3 regions of the Desulfovibrio simplex genome follow, and region 1 is predicted to be linked to each of the others. Evidence: riboswitches for the same ligand, from Rfam matches in the RefSeq annotation. Region 1 holds a riboswitch; each other region holds the start of a gene.
What was found. A riboswitch is a leader RNA that binds a small molecule or an ion and turns the genes downstream of it on or off. The one in region 1 is predicted to bind cobalamin.
Positions count from the first base shown of each region.

Region 2: linked by a shared signal. The riboswitch ahead of ACZ5DH_RS03980 (anaerobic ribonucleoside triphosphate reductase) and the one ahead of ACZ5DH_RS07915 (FecCD family ABC transporter permease) in region 1 are both predicted to bind cobalamin.
Region 3: linked by a shared signal. The riboswitch ahead of metE (5-methyltetrahydropteroyltriglutamate--homocysteine S-methyltransferase) and the one ahead of ACZ5DH_RS07915 (FecCD family ABC transporter permease) in region 1 are both predicted to bind cobalamin.

Region 1 covers NZ_AP042377.1:1,935,816-1,942,972, reverse strand. Annotated here, with positions in the region: gene ACZ5DH_RS07925 (purine nucleoside phosphorylase YfiH/LACC1 family protein) at 1-398, shown strand, start outside; gene ACZ5DH_RS07920 (glycosyltransferase family protein) at 510-2,129, opposite strand; cobalamin riboswitch at 2,261-2,440, shown strand; gene ACZ5DH_RS07915 (FecCD family ABC transporter permease) at 2,849-3,943, shown strand; gene ACZ5DH_RS07910 (ABC transporter ATP-binding protein) at 3,940-5,052, shown strand; gene ACZ5DH_RS07905 (ABC transporter substrate-binding protein) at 4,946-6,022, shown strand; gene cobI (precorrin-2 C(20)-methyltransferase) at 6,079-6,789, shown strand.
Region 2 covers NZ_AP042377.1:960,920-968,076, reverse strand. Annotated here, with positions in the region: gene ACZ5DH_RS03995 (bacteriohemerythrin) at 1-661, shown strand, start outside; gene nrdG (anaerobic ribonucleoside-triphosphate reductase activating protein) at 1,215-1,751, opposite strand; gene nrdD (anaerobic ribonucleoside-triphosphate reductase) at 1,744-1,914, opposite strand; gene ACZ5DH_RS03980 (anaerobic ribonucleoside triphosphate reductase) at 2,118-4,373, opposite strand; cobalamin riboswitch at 4,585-4,766, opposite strand; gene ACZ5DH_RS03975 (hypothetical protein) at 4,974-5,183, shown strand; gene ACZ5DH_RS03970 (hypothetical protein) at 5,204-5,425, shown strand; gene ACZ5DH_RS03965 (AAA family ATPase) at 6,204-7,157, shown strand, end outside.
Region 3 covers NZ_AP042377.1:3,239,190-3,246,346, reverse strand. Annotated here, with positions in the region: gene ACZ5DH_RS13210 (MBOAT family O-acyltransferase) at 1-70, shown strand, start outside; gene ACZ5DH_RS13205 (hypothetical protein) at 86-1,321, shown strand; gene ACZ5DH_RS13200 (tetratricopeptide repeat protein) at 1,425-3,611, shown strand; cobalamin riboswitch at 4,295-4,549, shown strand; gene metE (5-methyltetrahydropteroyltriglutamate--homocysteine S-methyltransferase) at 4,766-7,042, shown strand.

The sequences.
Region 1 (7,157 bases):
ATAAAAGCGGCAGGTACGTGGCGGCCATGCACGCTGGCTGGCGCGGCAACCGCTGCGACTTTCCCCTTACAGGCGTGGTGCGCTTTTGCGAGCGCTACGACCTCAGGCCGCGGGACGTTTTTGCCGTCCGGGGGCCGAGTCTTGGCCCCGGCAAGGCGGAATTCATCAATTTTGACAAGGAATGGGGGCCGCAGTTCGTGCCCTGGTTTGACGAAGAAAGCCGCACCATGGATCTTTGGGGATTGACCCGCCATCAGCTTGCGCAGGCCGGTATTCCGGGACGTAATATTTTTGGTCTGGATATCTGCACAGCCAGCAACAACGACCAGTTTTTCTCTTACCGTTGCGCCAGGGCTTCGGGCCGCCAGGCCAGCATCATCTGGATTCAGAAAAGCTGATGGGTGTTCCGGCATCGGCGTAGACTGGCGGGATGTTTTGGAGCGCCAGGAGGTGTCACCGGCACGTTCGCGGACACACCAAGGGCGCTTCTTTTTCTTCGGGTCAAAGGGTCAGCCGACGCCATTGCCGGGGGCGGGTCGGGTTTCCTCCATCTGTCTTCTGCATTTAAGCCCGGACAGCAAATGGGCCGCTGCTTCCGAAGCGTAATAGGATTCGGCGAGGGCCGCCGTGTGTGTGATATGGCGGTCCTCCAGTAACCCTTTGCGCACGGCGTCCAGCAGCTCGGGCAACAGTTCTCCGGCGAGGTCTCCTGCGGTCTCCAGCAAAAGGTCCATACTTTCTGGGCTGTGTGACAGGTTCCAGGACATGTATGCCAGCTCCATGGCCGTATCAGGGCAGGGGTCCGGTATCTGCTTCCAGAATCCGCTGACCATGCGTCTGCCCAGCGCATTGAAGATATGGGCCATAACCAGAAGCATGTCAGCCCCGGTACGAGCTGCGGCCAGCAGGGGCAGTATGTGCCTGTGCCGCAGCAAGCGTGCCTTGGGCATATTTGCGACAGCTTGCATGACGGAGGCTTTGGCCTGCGCCACATCATGTTCGGCCAGAAGGGCCATACCCAGTTTAAGATCGGCAAGAACGACATCACCCGCCTGGCGCGCGGCATGGTATATCTCCTTGGCCGACGCGGCGCGTCCCAGGCGCATGTTCATGTCTGCCAGGGTGCGAAGCGCCTCGGCCGCGAAGCGTGTCTGGTGGGGAAGGCCGCTTTGTGCCTGTATTGCCGCCTGCTTCAGGTTTTGAACGGCTTGTGAAGCATGGCCGCCGAAACGCAGGCAGCGCAGGCAATGCGCCTTGGCCTCGCTACAGTGTCGTTCTGCTCCATCACGCCGCGCGGTGCGCGCGCTGTTGTTTTCAAGAGCGGACAGCATCTGGGCGGCGCGCGCCTCGGATGTGTGATTTTTGCGGCAAAGGTTTTGTCCCGCCAGAGCTATGGGCGCGTATGCTTCGGGCTGTTTCAGGATGCGGTCTGCCAGGGGCAGAAGCGTTTGCGGCGTGTAGCAGACAAGGTGCCGCCCGTCTGTAAAATGCTGTTGCGTACCACGGCCCCGTGCTTCGGTGAACAGCAGGCCGCCTGAGGCCAGGGCCTGGAAAACGCGCAGGGTCAGTCCGTCAAAAAGGTTTTCATTCAGAACTATTCGGGATTCTGAGAAAATATCAATCATTTCCCTGTTGCCGACGTCCTGGCGGACATGCACGCTGTAGCGCTGCATCAGCAGGTTGAGAATGTTGCTTCTTTTGAGGCGCTGCGGCGTAGTGACCCCCACAAAGGAGATGTCGTACTTTTTGCACGGGGTGGGAGCGCGAAATTCATGCTTCTGGGCGCAGAGCGGCAGCCACGAAGCCCTGATTCCGGCTTTGCGAAGCGTCGATACGGTTTCCATCTGGTCCACGAAGACGTCGTCAAAGACCTTGCAGGCGTGTTCAAGCCAGAACGCGTTGATGCTTGAGTCGATGCAGTATGCCGCCAGACGGGCCTGGCACCGGTGCAGACCGGCAGGGAGTTTTTTCGCGCCAAAAAGTTCCACCAGCACGACATCTACCGGCATATCAAGTTCCGCAAGTGCATCGGTGACGTCTTTTTCCTGGTACGGCGCCAGATCAATCACCGTATGTCCCAGGCTCAGCAGACCTTCTTTGAGAAAAAAACCGTCATACGCGATATTCATGCACGTTCCTTGCTGCGTCGGTGGATAGTTCGCGCATGCTAGCCCGGTGGAAAAACAAAAACAATGGCGCAGGCCGCCCGGCCTGCGGTTTTGGCGAGTCCGCCCGGCATTGACAGGCCTGCCGCCCCCGCCTACAGTAGGCGCGGCAATGGTAGCCGGGTTGCCCGGCTTGAAAAGGGAATCCCGTTAGATGCGGGAGCGGACCCGCCGCCGTAAGGCTCGCCAACCTCGCACCACGCAGTGCCACTGGAAACGGGAAGGCCGGTGAGAGGGAGCCAAGCCGGAAGACCTGCCTTGCCCCATGGCCCCGCTTTTGGCTGGAGCAATTTCACTTTGAAATTGCTCTGGCGATTGCGTGAGCAGACGCCCGCCGCAAAGGTGCACGCGCAGCTTCAGTCGTTGCCCGCAGGGCTTGCCTGAACCGTTGACGGAATCGTCTTACGGGTCAGGACAGCAGCGCTACGAATGAAGACAGCACTATCATTTACTTGCGCGGTTAAGCGCCAAGGCGAGCGTATCTTGAACTTTGAGAATGTACATTCTCAAAGTTGATCTGCTCCAGGGTGCATGGCAGCGGCATGAGCCGCCACGGCAACGGGACTTTGTCGGCAGGACTGAGGAAATACGGGCCTCTTCCTTCATGAAGCAACATCTGTTTCATGCGGGAAGAGGCCTTTTTTATGCCCATGCGCCCCGCGCTGGGTCTTCAAAGGGCGGGCATGACCGCGACATCACATTCCTCCTCTCCCTCCGGGTTGTCATCCGTGCGCCTGTGGCCCGCGTTCGCGGCTTTGGCGACGCTGTGGCTTGTTTCCCTGCCTCTGGCCTGTCTGCCCGGCCCGGTTCCGCTGGCGGCTGGTCAGGTTTTTCACGCTCTGGCGGTGCAACTCGGGCTGGCCGCGCCACCACAGGATACGTCGCTCATGCTGGTGGTGGGGCAGATACGCCTTGCCCGCGTGTGCCTTGCGACCCTGTGCGGCGGCGCTTTGGCCGTGGCGGGTGTGGCCCTGCAAGGGGTCTTGCGCAACCCTCTGGCCGACCCTTTTACTCTGGGGATTTCGGCGGGCGCGGCGTGCGGGGCAAGCATTGCCATTGCCCTTGGCGGCGTTGCGGGCAGAGCCCTGAGCGGACTTTTGGCGGCAGTGCATCTTTCCCTGCCGGGACCGGCGGCTCTGGTGGCCCCGGCGGCTCTGGCGGGCGCGCTGCTGGCCCTGGCCGGAGCCTTGTGGCTCGGCAGGGGCGACGGCGGCTTCAGGCGCGAGAGCGTCATACTTGCGGGCATTGCCGTGGCGGCCTTTCTGGGGGCGCTGGTGGCATTGATCAAGGCGCTCAATGAAGAATCCGTAACCAGCATTGTTTTCTGGATTATGGGGTCGTTTCAGGGGCGTGGATGGGACAGCCTGCCCCTGTTGCTGGCAACGTTCGTGCCTGGTCTGCTGGCTGTGGCTTTGGGCTGGCGCGCGCTGGACGTACTGACCCTGGGCGACGAGCAGGCCGCCCAGCTCGGGCTGAATGTGGGCCGCGCACGGCTTTGGCTGCTGGCCGGGGCAAGCTGTATGACGGCGGGGTGCGTGGCCGTTGCCGGAGTGATCGGCTTTGTGGGACTGGTGGTGCCGCATGTGCTGCGCCTTGTGCTGGGCTGCGGTCACGGCCCCCTGCTGGCCGGAGCGTTTTTTGGCGGCGGCGTGCTGCTGGTATGGGCCGACGTGCTGGCCCGCAGTGTGCTGGACGGCGGGCAGGAACTGCCCGTGGGCGTGGTTACCGCGCTTCTTGGCGGTCCATTTTTTGCCCTGCTGGTGCGGAGGCGGCCATGAAGCAGAGAACGCACGCGCCCAATATTGCGCCCGCTGGCTCCGAGCCAGAGCAGGCCGCAAGCCAGTTGGTGGAGTCAGCAGGGCAGTTTGCGCAGTCAGCAGATGGTTGTGTGGCGGAACCCGTTGGGGCGTTTGCAGAACCGCCCGCCAGATTTTCCGCCGCACCGTCCGCAGCCAGGCCCGCCACCAGCGGCCCGTCCGCCACGGCGACCCCGCCCATGCTCGAGGTGCGCAACCTGCGCTCCGGCTACAGGGGGCGGCCGGTATTGCAGGGCGTGAGTTTTGCGGCGCGTGGCGGTGAATGTCTGGCCCTGCTTGGCCCCAACGGCAGCGGCAAAACCACGTTGTTGCGCAGCCTTTCCGGCGTGCTGCACGCGCAGGAAGGGGAGATTTTTCTTCAGGGCAGGTCGCTCGTGGACATGAAGCCGCGCCAGCGCGCGCGGCTGGCGGCTGTGGTGCCGCAGGGCGGGGAATATCCGCGCGAGCTCACGGCGCGGCAGATGGCGCTGCTTGGGCGGTATCCGCACCTTTCGTGGCTGGGCTGTTACGGCAGCAGGGATTACGCGGCGGTGGACGAGGCCCTGGAAGCCTGCGGCGCTGCCATGCTGGCTCCGCGCCGTCTTGCGGAACTGTCGGGCGGCGAACTGCAACGGGTGCTTCTGGCCCGCGCCCTGGCGCAGGAAAGTCCGCTCCTGTTGCTGGACGAACTGGCCGCGGGGCTGGATATGGCCCGCATGGCCGGACTTTTCGACCTGCTGGAACGCCGCCGCGCTGCCGGGGCCTGCGTGCTCATGGCCGTGCACGACTGTAATCTGGCGGCCATCTATGCCACGAGACTGTTGGGCCTCAAGGCCGGAAGGCTTGTTTTTGACGGCCCGGTGGATGCGGTTTTTACCGAGGAGAAGCTCAGTGCCCTTTATGATATCCCTATCGGCGTTTTGCCGCACCCGCTTTGGGGCCTGCCTCAGGCCCTGCTGGCGCGGGCGCATGGCCCCCGCAGTCATGACGGCTTTGCCGCATGCCCAGGCGACGCATGTTCTGCCCACGCTGGCGCTGGCCCTGGTTTTGGCTCTGCCTCTGGCTTTGGCATCCGCGACGCTGGCCGCTGAACCCGGGCAATTGTCCGCTCCTGCCTCTGCCCCAGCTCCCGCCGCTGCCGCTGCGCCCACTGTGTTTACCGCGGCCGCCGTGGCCGCCGGTGCGTCGGGGTCGGCAGCGCCAGCGGCAGGGTCAGCTTCGGCGTCCGCGTCCGCCTTTGTCCCGGTCAGCGTCCGTGACGATACGGGGCATGAGGTGCGTCTGGACGCTCCGGCAAAGCGCATCATAGCCCTGTACGGAGCCTTCAACGAGCTTTTGCTGGCGCTGGGCGCTGGTGACAGCCTTGCGGCCCGCACCGTGGCTGACGCGAACATCCCCGGTCTGGAGCATCTGCCCGCCATAGGCACCCATATGCGCCCCAATGCCGAGCTTATCGTGCAACAGTCGCCCGACCTGGTCATCCAGCTTGCCGGGCGCAACGAAGCGCTGTTGCAGACCGAAGCCTTGCGCGCCCTCGGCCTGAACGTGCTTGTTTTTGAAATGAATTCTTTTGAGCAGATGTTTGGCGTGCTGCAAAAGCTCGGACAGCTCACCGGGCGCGAGGCTGAAGCCGCCCGTCTGACAGGCGCGTGGCAGGCGCGGCTCGTTGACCTTGAGGCCCGCTACAAGGCTCAGAAGCCGGTACGCGTTTTTTATGAGGTGCGGTACCCCAATCTGCTGGCAGCGGGGCGGGGCGGCATTGTGGATCACATCATATCCCGCGCTGGCGGGCGGAATGTGGTCGCGGACGAAAAAAAACTGGTGCGCTTCAATGAAGAAGCCCTGCTGGCCTCTGACCCGGATGTGTACATCATTCAGAGCGGCCCTATGAACCCCGACCCCCAGCCATTGGACCAGCGTCCGCATTACAGGGATCTGCGCGCCGTGCGCGAAGGCAGGGTGTTGACGGTGGATGAAGACCTTTTTGCCCGTCCGGGGCCGCGCTCTGTGGACGCCGCCGAAGAGCTGGGGCATTTTTTGCATCCCGGTGCGGCGCGCTGATTTTCCTTGATTTTCCTTCAACCTGAGATTCTGACCACAGGATAAGAGAGCTGAGCATGACAGGAGTTTTGTACGGCGTGGGCGTGGGGCCCGGCGCTTCGGACCTGCTGACGCTGCGGGCGGTGAACGCCCTTGGCAAGGTGGACGTGATTCTGGCGGCGGCTTCGCCCAAAAATGACTATTCCGCCGCGCTGGAAACCGCCCGACCGCATTTACAGCCTGACGCGCGCATGCTGCGTCTGGAATTTCCAATGACGCGGGACCGCGCCGTGCTGCGCGAGGCGTGGCGCGTGGCCGCCGAAAAAACGCAGCAAGTGCTGGAGAGCGGCGAAAATGCGGCCTTTCTGACCATTGGCGATCCGCTTGTCTACAGCACCTTCGGCTACCTGATGAAGACGCTCAGGGAGTGCGCGCCGCACCTGCCCATTGAGATCATCCCCGGCATTACCTCCATTCAGGCGGCAGCCGCGCGTGCGGGCGTCATTTTGTGCGAGAACAGCGAAACCCTGCGCATCATTCCCGGCATCAACAGCCGCGACGAGCTTGAAAACGCCCTCGATGGAGCTGATACCGCCGTTATTCTCAAGGCGTACCGCAACCTTCCGGCTATTACGGACGCCCTGCGCGCCACAGGGCGGCTGGATTCCTGTATTCTGGCCAGCCACGTGGAGCAGCCCGCCGAAAAGCTGCGCCATGGCATAGACCTGGAAGAAGGCACACCACCCTATATGTCACTGATCATCAGCAGAAAACCGGGGAAGGGCTAGGTCTGGGCAGTACGTTGAAATGTTTTTTGGGGAGGGGAAAGAAGTAATACTTTGTGGGGGAGGGACCCTTTTGAAAAAGGGGTCTCCTCCCCCACGCTCCCACCCCCTAAAACTTTTATTGTATTTTGGTGTATTAGAGCATTTTAACTTTGAAATTGCTCTGCTGACGTGAAGGCGGCAGCTGCCACGAAGTGGCGTGTATTCTGGCGAAAACCACGTTTTTCGCCAGAATGATGCGTTGAAACAGGGAGTGTTTCAAAAGCAAAATGCTCTAGAAAAAATACTCTCATATAAAATGGGATGTTAGAGGCGGTGCCTTCCTGGCATCACAGCACTTCAAAAGTTATCTGCAGCAGGCAATTTCAAGG
Region 2 (7,157 bases), 970 kb from region 1:
GCGCCTGCTGGCGACCGATCAGGCCGAACAGGAACGAAGACTTTCAGATGTTTGCCCGGAACTCGCCAGAACGGCGTTTTTCGGCGGGCTCACCACCCAATGGCTGGACAAGGTCGCGGCAGAACTGGAATATTGCGAAAACTACCTGACCCAGATGAACGCATTTCTTGGCGATACGCCTGCCGTCCCCATTCAGACGGAAACCGCGCAGGAAGAAGATTTCTTTCAGTGGACACCCAGCTATTCCACCGGGGTGCCCGTTATTGACGGTCAACACAAACTCCTGCTTTCATACGTAAACAAGCTGCACAATGGCCTTCGGCAAGGCAATGATTCCACCCTTCTTCTGGAAATTCTCGACTCCCTGGCTGGCTACGCCTTTACCCACTTTACCACCGAAGAAATCTTCTTTGCCTACTCCGACTATCCTTTTTGCAAGGAACACATTGAGGAGCATCAAGTCTTTAAAAATAAAATTGTGCTCTTTCGCGAAGCGCTGCTGCAAGGCAAGGCTGACGTGGACCAGAGCCTGCTGGAATTTTTAAAGACATGGCTCATTGAGCATATTCAGGGCATGGATGTGCCTTTTGCCCCTTATGTGGCGCAGCATCACGGCATAGCATTGAAAACGGACGACAGCGCAGCAGAGGGCAAGGACTGAACCTTGACTGCCTGCCGGAACATATAGAGCAGATTAACTTTGAAATGCTTCACGTTTCAAAGTCTTCATTCAGCCGAAAATGCGATTTGCGGTAGCCGTTAGCGGTTCTTTGCCGCTTACGGATAGCAACACAGCCATCGGTAGGTGTCCGTTCACTTAACCAATTGCTGTCTTTGCGGCAGCCGTTGCTTTAGCCGTTGTGACGCAGGCTTCAGCCGTTGCGATGCAGGAAGCTACGGATAAAGCTCGGCCGAATCCACGCCACGTTGTGGCGCGCTGCACTTTCGTGCAGCGTTAGAGCATTTACACTTTTTCAAAGTTAAAATGCTCTAGAGCAGATTAACTTTGAAAATATACATTTTCAAAGTTTGAGGCACGCTCACTTCGGCGTTTAACAGCGCAAATAAATTGCGCTTACGCCTCCGTGGCGGGCGTCTGCTCCCGCATCCGCTAGAGCAATTTCATTATGAAATTGCTCTAAGACGCCATGAATAAAGCCCGCCATTGGCGGGCTTTATTCATGGTCAAATAATGCAACCGAAATACCGCTGCTCTAGCGGGCAGGATTCTCAGGCCTTTCAAGCTCAGCCGCAATGATTTCACGGCTTTTTTTGCTCAAAAGGCGTTGATTGGAGCTTCCCCTGAAAAGCAGCTCCAGATCGCGCAGCTCTTCCATATAAGGGCCGTCAATCAGGAGGTCTGTGAGATCCAGCAGGCGTGCTGTCCAGATGTCATCCTTGCCGCGCCGCCACAATTCTTCAAAGGTATACCCCGTGTAGGTAACCACGGTCTTGCCCTTGCCGCGCACCCCCTGTGCCACTGAGCACAAGGGGGCCGCCTGAGCAAATGGTTCGCCGCCGGAAAGGGTCACCCCCGCAAGCAGGGGATTTTCGTCAAACTGTCTGAGCGCCTCTTCTGCTGAAAAAAGAAAACCGCCCTCAAAGCTGTGGGTCTGCGGATTGTGGCACCCCTTGCAGCGGTGCGGGCAACCCTGGGTAAACAGCACGTATCGCAACCCCGGCCCGTCCACTATGGATTCCTCCACAATGCCGGACAGGCGCATGGGCTGCAAAGACGCATCGTTAGGCATGCTTGACCCTGTCACGCTCCTCAGCGCGTTTGGCATTGTTGAAGCGGTCCAGCGTACCCACAAGATAGCCGGTGATACGGCGGGTGCGTTCAAAAGTCATGCCCTGGCCCACCAATTTCTGCGCGGGTTTCACTTCGTCAAACAAACGCGATTTCATCAACATAGACTTTCTCCTTGCACGTAATGAATAATAAGTATGAGGTTCAGGCGGGCCGCCGGGGCGGCCGCCATAGCAGCAAACAACATGAACCTTTTCAGTTTTGAGAGTATGCACCCTCAAAGTTTTGCGACCGCGCTCCGACTCGGGCATTCCAGTGGCGGACGTTCACACGCGCAGTCGCCGGAGCGGCTTCAGGGCGAATGGCCCTAGCTCCATTTGGGAATATGGGGATACTTTTTGCGCAGTTCATCAAGACGCTCAGGGCTGACGCCTTCGCCTTCCCTGCGGCCGCAGCGCGGGCAGCAGTCATTGATGACGCCCACATATCCGCACAGGGGGTCACGATCAAGCGGATGGTTGACCGATCCGTAGCCCACACCCTGATCGTGCATGAAGCGGATGATGCTTTCAAAGGCTTCAGGGTTTTTGCAGGTATCGCCATCCAGTTCCACATAGGTGATATGCCCCGCGTTGGTCAGCGCATGGTATGGGGCCTCAATCTCGATTTTTCTAAATGCCTTGATAGGGCAGTACACAGGCACATGGAAGGAGTTGGTATAGTAATCCTTGTCCGTAATGCCGGGAATGCTGCCGAACTTGGCTTTATCCAGAGAGACAAAGCGACCGCTGAGGCTTTCCGCCGGGGTGGCGATAAGCGAGAAGTTCAGGCCGGACTTTTCCGACTCGTCATCGCAGCGCTTGCGCATATGGCTGATGATCTCAAGGCCGAGCTTCTGGGACTCTTCACTTTCGCCGTGATGCTTGCCAAGCAGAGATATGAGGGCTTCAGCCAGGCCGATGAAGCCCATGCTGAGCGTACCGTGCTTCAGGACTTCTTCAATGCTGTCGTCCCAGTCCAGCTTTTCGGAGTCAAGCCAGATGCCCTCGCCCATGAGGAAGGGATAGTTGCGCACCTTTTTGGAGCTCTGAATTTTGAGCCGGTGCAAAAGCTGGCGAAAAACCAGATCGATCCTGTCGTCCAGCAGGGCAAAGAATTTTTTGACGTCGCCGTGGGCCTCAAGGCCCAACCGGGGGAGGTTGACCGAGGTAAAGCTCAGGTTGCCGCGTCCGCAGGTCACCTGCCTGTCCTTGTCATAGACGTTGCCGAGAACCCGTGTACGGCAGCCCATATAGGCCACTTCGCTGTTGTAGTCGCCCGGTTTGTAGTACTGCAGGTTGAACGGAGCATCAAGGAAGCTGAAGTTCGGGAACAGCCGCATGGCTGAAACCTCAATGGCCAACTGAAAAAGGTCGTAGTTGGGATCTTCCTTGTTGTAATTGACCCCGGACTTCACCTTGAAAATCTGCACGGGAAAGATGGATGTTTCCCCGTTACCAAGGCCCGCCTTGGTGGCCTTGAGCAGATTTTTGGCCACCATGCGCCCTTCGGCGGAGGTGTCAGTGCCATAGTTGATGGAACTGAAAGGCACCTGTGCCCCTGCGCGCGAGTTCATGGTGTTCAGGTTGTGGATAAGAGCTTCCATGGCCTGATAGGTGCGGCGCTCGGTATATTTCAGGGCTTCTTCGGCGGCATAGGCATGGGCTTCGCCCACCATGGCTTTCTGTTCCGCAGAGGCGACCTGATCCAGCTTGCGGCCAAATTCTTCCATATTGCCAAGGCGCGGGCACAGGTCAACGCTGGCCAGCAGTTTTTCGGTAAAAACCGCTGCATCCCGGGCTTTCATATGCATGGCAATACGTACAAAGGAGGTAAAGGCCCTTTCGTATTCCTTGCGGTACGTTTTAATGACGCCCTCGGCCATGGCAAAGTCGAAGTGCGGCACACTCTGACCGCCGTGCATTTCATTCTGGTTGGCCTGAATGGCTATGCAGGCCAGGGCCGAATAGCTTTCAATGGCGTTGGGCTCGCGCAGATACCCGTGCCCGGTGGAAAAACCGTTTTTAAACAGTGGGATAAGGTCTATCTGGCAGCACGTTTCCGTGAGCATGTAGAAATCTTTATCATGGATATGGATGTCGCCATTGATATGCGCGGCCGAGGCATCCTTGGGCAGAATGTAGTTGTCAATAAAGTACTTGGACCCCTCGGATCCGTACTTGAGCATGGTGCCCATGGCGGTGTCGCCGTCAATATTGGCGTTTTCGCGCTTGATGTCTTCGTGAATGGCCGGGGAATACGTAAGTTTTTTATAGATATCCATGAGATACGATTCCGCGTTGCGGATTTTCGTATGCTCGGCGCGGTACAGGATGTAGGCCTTGGCCGTCTTGGCGTAGTCGTACTGGATCAGCGTTTCTTCAACAAGATCCTGAATTTCCTCAACGTGCTTGAGGCCGCGGGCATCCAGTTTTTTGCACACTTTTTCAGTGACAAACAAAAGGTCTGTAGGGGACATATCCTCACCGCCAACGGCCTGATTGGCCTTGGTAATGGCGTTGAGAATCTTGACGGAATCGAAAGGCACTGCCGTGCCATCGCGCTTGGTGATGCTGGCGGGCATGGAGAAAGACTCCCATAAGAACTGTGAAAACAACTGTGAAAAAGTCCGTTCGCAAAACGAACGAAGGGGACACCGGTAACATATGGGGCGGTAAGTAAACCCAGGGGCAAGCCTGTAGCCGGGAACAGATCGTTCCCGCAAAGGATTGGCCGGCAAAGGCCCCGTGCCGACAATCCGTATCTTGACTGTACAGGGGTATACCCGACAGCCGTTGGGTGTTTTGTTGAAAGCAGGTCTTCCGGCTTGCCGACCGCCTTTCGGCCTTCCCAGGGCATTGCCCCAGTGGCGCATGAAGAAAGGCGGCGTTTGTACGGCTTACGGCGGCGGGTCCGCTCCCGTTTTTCACGGGATTCTCTATTAAGCCCATAGGGCGCTTTCAATGTCTAGAAAATCTCAAAAGAACTGCATCATGTCAATCGGGGTAAGCAAAAAAGACTTCCTAGTCTCGTAGGAACAGTTCAATTTTTATTGATAAATTTTATTATAAAGTGTTCGCTCAGGTCCAAAAAAAGGCCGCAAAAAAGTGTTGGGCGCGAGCTATACCCTGCCCGAAAAATACACTGCCGGAACCGCCATTGAAAGTTCCGCAGCCTTACATGTTTGGCTGATGACTCCCTTGGTGCGGGCTACAATCTAGCGCACTGCCCTGATGATTTCAAGGCTGATCAAACCCTTGGCAACTGCGGATTTGCAGATGCGACCTCTGGAAAACCGCACCATTTGCCATTTTTACCGGGCCATATTTTTTTAAGAAATATTACCAAGAAGCAAAAAATCAATTTCCACTACTCAATTAATTCAGCAGAATAAATGAAATTTACAGGCAAAAAATGATCCTGCCCTACCGCATAAACATGGGCATGTCCGCACTTGTCGAGGACGGACGCCCGCCCCCACCCGGCGCGTACCCGCAGGTCACGCCCGCCCCTGTGCGCGACGCCTCCACATCCACACGCCCGGAACCAAGCAGGACGAACGCCCACGCCCACCCCGCGCAAAGAGTCTCCATGCCTCTCTCCCAACCCGAGGCCGCAGGTCACGCCACCCTGTAATGCCCCCATAAATCAAACGGCTTTTGAGGGAGAATCCTTCCGGTTTTCACCAGCCTGCCGATGCACGCATTGTGAGGTCTTCCACCAGGCGCCGAGTGCAGGTACGTGGTGTGACGAGTTCTGCCCCGTCAGAAAACGCGTTGTCAGGATGCTCCAGGCTGCGCCATTCGCACAGCCAGAAAAGTTCTTCCTTAATCGTGCGCATTGTCCGTTCAGTGACCGCGTTTCCTTTCGGATTATTCTATGGTGAATGCCCGTGCGATGCCTGCTGTCGCGCATTGGCCAAAAACGTAATTCGTCAGCGGTAGTACATGCTCTGAGTGGTTTGATACTCACTGCAAAGGCTTGCCACAGAGCGACCCTGCGCCCCTTCAAGCACAATGCGGGCTTTACTTTTACGGCCCCAGGTCCGGCGTTTCAATTTTCCTTCAGGGCTGGAAGAAAACCACCTTGGCTGCCTTGTTACTGGGGGCAGTATAGGGCACGCACGTCAAAAGCCATGGCCTGTTTTTGGAGCCACAAAAAATAACCTGAAAACAGTTTATAAAATCTGAAACGGTAAAAGCGCATAATGAGGGAAATCAAGGAGAGAATTATGCGCAGACCGTTTAGAATAGGACGCCCAGCTCCCAGCGTTCTGGTGTCTCCCGAAGCAGCTTTGGGCAAGGCTCAGGCCAGTCAATGGCTTTTCAGGCTTCTTGAGCTTCCCATTTCGCTGGACAGCCATTTTTTCTCCTGCCTGCGCTGGTGCGCCAATGGCCTGAAAGGCCTGCCCCCCATGCTTCAAAAACAGATGGCTGCCTACACTAACCGCAGTCGTATGCATACCAGCCTCCGTCACGCTGTGGCGGAGCTACAAACTGTTCCTGAAAAACGCCTTGATGACACGCTGGAAGAATTTGCAGAAGACAACGCATGGTTTCAAGCGCAGTTCAAACTGTGCCTGCAGTCGTTTATTTCTGACCATTTTCCCAGTGATGATTCGCTGAAATCATGTGCCAGACCGCTGCAAAAAATCCAAAAGTTTTTTGGTTTGAGCAACGATGCCATGAAACTGTGCTCCCTTGCATTTTTGACAGGAAATTTCAGGGCAGCAGAAAACTATTTTGAAGACACCCTGCATATTCAGTCTTTCGATGCTCGGCGCACACTAAGCTACATGTTGGATATTACGGCAACTGTTTGCAAAGACACAATATCACAGCTTTCAGACATGGGCATACTTGATGTCAACTCTTCAAGTATAAGGCTTTGTGACAACATTAATGCAATATGGCAAAAATGTGACGAAGTTTCATTGAAAAAGGTATTTTGCCAGCCTTTACGCGGCAAATCACTGCCAATTCATGAATTCAATATTGCAGATGAAGATAAAAGTCATGTACTGCGCTTGTTACGCCGACGGAGCAACAGGCCAGTGCACATTTTGCTCTATGGCGCTCCTGGCACTGGCAAAACCAGCTTTGCCCACGCCCTTGCCAGCGAGCTGAATATGAAGGCCTGGGCCGTGCCCTGCAGGGAGGATGATTCTTCCCAAGACAGGCGAACGGCCCTTGCCGCCTGCCTGCGTATGGCCGATTCGCACAAAAACAGCTTTGTTCTTGTGGATGAGGCGGAGCGGCTTCTGGACACATCTATCAGCGTTGACAGAAGTACCTCAACAAAGGCCTGGCTGAACGCATTTTTGGAGCGCCCCAACCAGCGTGTCATTTGGATAAGCAATGATGTTTAC
Region 3 (7,157 bases), 1.3 Mb from region 1:
TGCCTGCCTGGCCTTTGTGACGCTCATTCTGGTGTCGCGCAAGGCAACCTTCCTGTACTTCCAATTTTAAAGAAGCGGACACATCATGAGCAAAATCCTCACCGAATCCGCCTATCTTTCCCGTTACTTCCGTGTGTTGCTGCTTCTGGCCCTTGTGGTCGGCCTGCTGGCCCTGCCCTATACCCTGTGGTGGCTCTACAAAAGCGGCGACGTGGGCGTCGAGCGCGCGGTGGAGGCGCAGTCCTCCGGGCAATTCGCCGTTTTCGGCTCTGGCGTCTCACAGGACTTTGTGGACTACAAGCTGCAGCTTTACGCCAAGGTCAAACCGGAAATCGCCGCCGTGGGCTCATCCCGCGTCATGCAGTTCCGGGGAGCCTACTTTCGTAAACCCTTTCTCAACGTGGGCGGCACGGCGGGCAACCTTTCGGTGCTGCGCTCCACCCTTGACGCCATGCTGGCCATCCACAAGCCCGATGCCGTCATCATCGGCCTGGATTTCTGGTGGTTCATGCCCCAGTGGCAGCCCGATCCCTTCAAGGACGAGCCCCCCACCAGCGGCTCCTACAACAGCGGCCTCGAAAGCCTGAAAAAGCCCTGGGCCTGGCTGCTCGAAGGAAAGATATCCGTCCACGACCTCATTGCCCCCGTCCTGCTGGAATCGGCTGGCGGCTTCCGCGCCGGGCGCTACGGCATCATGGCCCAGCAGACGGACGACGGATTCGGCCCTGACGGCTCATGGTACTACACGGCGGAAACCACAGGCCAGAAGCGCCCCTTCGACTATCAGTTCGAGGACTCGCTCAAGCAGGTGCGGCACGGCATCAAGGCGTTTTTTCGCGCCAAGCCCATTGAAGGCAGCCGCGATGCCGGCGGCATAAGCTCCGCCCATGTGGACGCCTTTGCCGAAATCTACTGCCGCCTCAAGGCACGCGGCATAGCCACCTTTGTCTTTATTTCGCCCTTGTCCGTGAAAGTGCTGGACGCCATACGCCAACACGAGGCCAACTACCCGCACCTCTTCCACCTGCGGGAGGCGTTGCTGGCACGCGGCATTGAAGTTATCGACTTTACCGATCCACGCACCTTCGGCTCCAGTGATTGCGAATTTGTTGACGGCTTCCACGGCGGCGAAGTAACCTATGCGCGTATGCTGCGGGATATGGCTGATCGCTGGCCCGCCCTGCTGACCTACGTGAATATGGAAAAAATCAATGCGACCATCCGCGACTGGCGCGGGCACGCCCTGGTTTTTGACCAGCGCCTCACGGACAAGCCGGAAATTGATTTTAACAATTTCAACTGTCCCAAACGTAAACCATAGGCCGCAAACGGCATGACAAGGCCCGGACTTGGCCGCGAGCGACTGACACAGCGCCGAGCCACAGGAGCGCCATCGCCGCGAGGCCTGGCCAGGGATGGGAGCCATGCGCCGGAACACCTCCAGTTGTACAGCAGAGCCCCAGGGCTCCGCTCAAAACAGTATGCCTGCCCGCAGGGCCGCGTTGACGGCCCTGCGGGTTCACACTCTTTGCGGCCCACACGCGAACGGGCAACTGCGCGATCACAACCCGCGACCTTTCGACCCGCGCGAATCAAGCTCGCATAATCTCGGCCCGCATGACGGCCCGCACGGCTTTGCCCCGAGCGCTTCCGGCATGTCCGCCACCTTTCCGGATGCAGGGTTTTCGGGCGGTTCTGACGTGCCTGCAGCCCAAAGGGGCGCAACTGTTTCGGGAACCTCAGCCCCGCGTACCGCTCCTCCGCGCACTTCTCTTCAGGATGCGGCAATTCCGGGCGCTTCTGCCCTGCGCGCCGCCGTTCCAAGCGCTTCAGCCCTGGCCATCTCTTGTCTGCGCGCCCTTGCGCTGGGGGGCTTTCTCCTCTGCGCAGCCGCCTTGGGAGGCATGACGCCACGCACGGCTCTGGCTGCGGCGGCCTCCATTCCCACACCGACCAACACCGAGCCCACCGTCACGGTGCCCACAGTTCAGGCGCCTGTTGTTCAAGCTCCCACGGTACAGGCTCCCACGGTGCAGGCTCCGGCCCTGCAAGCTCCCGGCGGCGGGCAAAGGCCGGGTTGGGCGGGCAGCGCCCAGCCAGCAGAAAATGGCCAGCCCGCCAGAGGGCGCGAAATAATGGGATTTCTTTTTGGCGGCCAACTCTCAGAAGCTGAAGCGGCCACGCTGCAACAACAAGGCGGCCAGCCAGGGCAAAAGAGCAACGGCCATTCAGGTACGGCTCCTGCCGCTCCTGGGCAGGCCCCGACCCTTTCGCCAATGCCTGTGCCGCCGCCCGCGCCTGTGGCCCCAACACCTGCCGCGCACGCTCCCGCCAGTCCCAGAAATCCCGCTGCTGACGGCCTGCAGCCCCAGTCGCCGGAAGCCCAGTTGCGCCAGCAGCAGTTGAATCAGGAGCGTGAACGCCAGCGGCAGGAACGGGGACGCCAGGCTACGCAGCGCGCGCCGCGCGCCAAGGCCGCCGACAATAAAAAAGAGGCGGCTCCTGCGGCGCATGCCCCCAAAACGCCAGAGGCTGCTTCCGCGCCCCACGTCCCCACAAATGACGGGCACGAAACAACCAGGAAGGGGGAAAAACCGGAAAGTTCAGTTACCCCCGGCAGCCCTGAGGCTCAGGCCAATGAGGCCTATCAGAAGGGCGACTACGCCCGGGCTCACGCCATCTGGCAGCAGATGGCGGAGAGCGGCGACGGCCAGGCCATGAACAACCTTGGGGTGCTTTTTGACCTCGGCCAGGGCGTGGACCTGGACGAAGGGCGCGCGCTCTACTGGTTTGCCCGCTCCGCTTCAGCGGGGAACCCTTCCGGCATGAGCAACTACGGGCGCATGCTGGAACAGGGGCGCGCCATTGACGCCAACCCCGAAGAAGCCGCCCGCTGGTTTGACCTCGCAGCCCGGCAGGGACAACCCGAGGCCCAGTACAATCTCGGCCTCATGTATGAGAGCGGGCACGGCGTACAGCAAGACCACAAGGCGGCCGCTGCCTGGTACAGTCGTGCGGCGGCGCAGCAGCAGACCGACGCCCTGGCCCGCCTCGGCCATCTTTACCGCACAGGCCAGGGGGTGGAAAAAAATCAGGCGCGCGCCACCCTTCTGCTCTATGCGGCTGCCATGCGCGGGTCCATCCACGCCATGAAGGAACTGGAAGACATGGCCGGGCCTTCCGCCTCACGTCCCGGCGCCGTGCTTTTCGGGCTGCGCCTGGACACCGCCACCCGGCCCGCCATGCGCGATGCGCTCGCCAAGGCGGGCATGCGCGCATCCCGCCAGGACGATGCCTATATCTGCGACACCTACACGCCCGGCGCGCTTGTGCCCGGCGCGCGGCAGGCGGCCTTTTGCTACGGACCCGGCCGCCCCTCCCCCCTGGGTTTTGTGGAACTGGAGTACGCCGTGCCGGACAAGGCCACGGCACAGACCATCGTGCGCATGGTCAGTGAACGCTTCGGCGCGCCCTCCGCCGGAGAAAGCGACGACGACCACCTCTGGAACCTCGGCTCCGTTGTTGTGGCCACGCGGTATGAGCCAACGCGCCAGACCATGAGCCTCATGTACATGATTCCCGCCGTCTATCACCTCACCCGCCAGGACTAAACGCAGAGCATTTTATTTTGGGAATGCTTTGTGCTGAAATACTTTGTGGGGGAGGGACCCTTTTGTAAAAGGGTCTCCTCCCCCACGCCCCCACCCCCTAAAACTCTTATTGGTATTTCAGTCTGCTGCAGGGCTGCCCTGGCCAAGGGATGCTGAAACTGCGCTTTTAGAGCATTTTCATTTTGAAATTGCTCTGGCGACTGCGTGAGCAGGCGCCCGCAGCGAAGGCGTAAGCGCAGCTTCAGCCGTTGCCCGCAGGGCTTACGGATGAAGACAGCACCGCTATTTATTTGCGCTGTTAAGCGCCGAAGCATGCGTGTCTTAAACTTTGAGAATGTCCATTCTCAAAGTTAATCTGGTCTAGGGCATTTTAACTTTGAAAAAGTGTGAATGCTCTAACGCTGCACGAAAGTGCAGCGCGCCACAACGTGGCGTGGGTTCAGCCGAGCTTTAGCCGTTGCGACGAAGGAAGCTACGGCTGCCGCAAAGACAGCATTGGTTATCCGTAAGCGGCAAAGACCCGCTAACGGCTACCGCAAATCGCATTTTCCGGCTGAATGAAAACTTTGAAATGTGAAGCATTTCAAAGTTAATCTGCTCTAAGACACCTCACAAGCTCAAAGCTATCCTGCTCTGCCGGCTACGAGTATTAACCGTCATCATTTTTTGCCCTGTCTGCGCTTGACACTGTGGCCGCTGTTATATATCAATTTATCTAGATATTGTGATGAAAAACGGAAAACGGTGAAAATCCGTTGCGGACGCGCCACTGTAACCGGCACAAACCCGCGCCGTGCCACTGTTCATCGACCAGGCCGTCAAAATGTTGGGAATGCCGCAACATCGGTCTGCTCCGGGGACGGGAAGGTACGGCCACGCGCAACGACAAACGCGCAGGGGCCGGAAGCCAGGAGACGCCTCATCACCTGCCGCCATCCGGCGGCAAGGCAGTACTGTCTCGCGTTCAGGCAAGTGCCCGGTCAGGCGTTGTTGCGCCCGGCCAGAGCCGTGCGGCATGGTGATGCCGCACGTCGGTACGGATTGCATCCGTATTGTGAAGTGGCGGCAAGACCGGCAGGTCGCACGCCATTTCAGGTATAAAAGCTCTAGCGTGAAAAAGACTGCCCTTTCAACACCATATGAAAGGAGCAACCATGCGTACCCACATTCTCGGCTTTCCCTCCATGGGCAGGCAGCGTGAGCTGAAACAGGCTCTCGAATCTTTCTGGCGTGGCGACACTTCCGCCCAGGATCTCACCGGCACAGCGCACCAGCTTCAGGAATCCCATTGGGCTATCCAGAGCGAGGCTGGCTTGAGCTACGTGACCACGGGCGATTTTTCCTTCTATGACCGCATGCTGGACACAAGCCTCATGCTTGGGGCCGTGCCTGCCCGCTTTGCCCACTGCGGCAAGGATGCCCTGACGCGCTATTTCGCTCTGGCGCGCGGCGACGCCTCACGCAACATTCCGGCCATGGAGATGACCAAGTGGTTTGACACCAACTACCACTACCTTGTGCCGGAAATTGAAGCCGACGCCGTATGGACGCCCGGCGAACACCCCGTGCTGGAAGCCACCCGGCGCGCCGCCGCCAAAGGCTTCACGCCCAAGGCCGCCATCATAGGCCCCTTCACCTGGCTGGCCCTGGCCAAGGGCCAGAACGGCGCAGATCCGTGGACGCGCCTGAACGAGGTGCTGGCAACCTATACGGCGCTGCTGGAACAGCTGGTTCCCCTCTGCGGCTGCGTGCAGATTGAAGAACCCGTGCTCTGCACCGAACTGTTGCCCGCTCCCGCCGCTGCGCGCTTTGCCGAAGCGTATGCAACGCTCAATGCGGCGGCGGCCCGCGCCGGGTCAGCCAGGCTTTTGCTGGCGACCTACTTCGGCCCGCTGGACCAGCACCTTGCCCTGGCTGCAAACAGCGGCTGCGCGGCCCTGCATATTGACCTTGTGCGCGGCCCCGGCCAGCTGGACGCCGTGCTCGCCGCCCTGCCCGATCACATGGCCCTGTCGCTCGGACTGGTCAACGGACGCAATATCTGGAAGACCGACTACACGCAGGCTGCCCACCTCATAGCCCGCGCCGTGAGCGCCCTTGGCGCGGACCGGGTTCTTCTGGCCTCTTCCTGCTCGCTTTTGCACAGCCCCGTGGACCTTGCGGAAGAAACCGGACTTCCTGCACACATCAAGAACCGCATGGCCTTTGCCGTGCAAAAATGCGGGGAACTGGCGGACCTCAAGGCCATCGCCCAGGGACAGGGCGCGGACATTCTGGCAGCCAACGCCGCTGTGCTGGCCGAGGCTCAAGCCCATGCCGACACGGTTCAGGCAGCGGTGCGTGAGCGCGCCGCCGCCGTGACCCCGGCCATGCTGGCCCGCAAATCCCCGTTCGCCGAACGAAAACAGGCCCAGGCATGGCTGCGTTTGCCGCTTCTGCCCACCACCACCATCGGTTCTTTTCCGCAGACAGACCATATCCGTAAAACTCGGCTGGCCTTCAAGCGCGGGCAAATGACCCAGGCTGACTACGAAACCGCCATCAAGGCGGAGATTGCCTCCTGCATCAAAAAGCAGGAGGAGCTTGGTCTGGACGTTCTCGTGCACGGCGAGGCCGAGCGCAACGATATGGTGGAGTACTTTGGGCAGCAGCTGGGCGGGTTCTGCTTTACGCGCAACGGCTGGGTGCAGAGCTATGGCAGCCGCTGCGTCAAGCCGCCCGTCATCTATGGTGATGTGTACCGCAAAGCGCCCATGACCGTGGCATGGGCGCGCTATGCCCAGTCCCTGACGCAAAAGCCCGTCAAGGGCATGCTCACCGGGCCCGTGACCATCCTCTGCTGGAGCTTTGTGCGCGACGATCTGCCCCGCAGCGAGGTCTGCCGCCAGATCGCCCTGGCCATCCGTGATGAGGTGACCGACCTCGAGGCGGCAGGCATACACATCATCCAGATCGACGAAGCCGCCCTGCGCGAGGGCATGCCCCTTACCGCCGCCGAGGCCGCCGTGTACCTGCAATGGGCGGTGGACGCCTTTCTTCTGGCGTCCACAGGCGTTGAGGACCGCACACAGCTGCATACCCACATGTGCTACAGCGAGTTCAACGCCATCCTGCCCGCCATCGCGCGCATGGATGCCGATGTCATCAGCATCGAATCCAGCCGCAGCGGCATGGAACTGCTGGACGCCTTCACCCGCTTTCACTATGTGGGCGAGGTCGGCCCCGGCGTATATGATATCCACAGCCCGCGCATTCCCACGGCGGACGAGATGGTGCGCTTGCTGCACCTGGCGCTGCAACACATTGACAAAAGCCAGCTTTGGGTCAACCCCGACTGCGGCCTCAAGACGCGACGCTGGGAAGAGGCGTATCCGGCACTGGAAAATATGGTAGCCGCCGCCCTGCGGGTGCGGGTGGATCTGTCTGCCTAGCGTATTGAACGTATGAAATGCCTTGTGGGGGAGGGACCCTCTTTAGACCAGATTACCTTTGAAATGTTTCACATTTCAAAGGTGTCATTCTGCCGGAAATGCGATTTTCGACAGA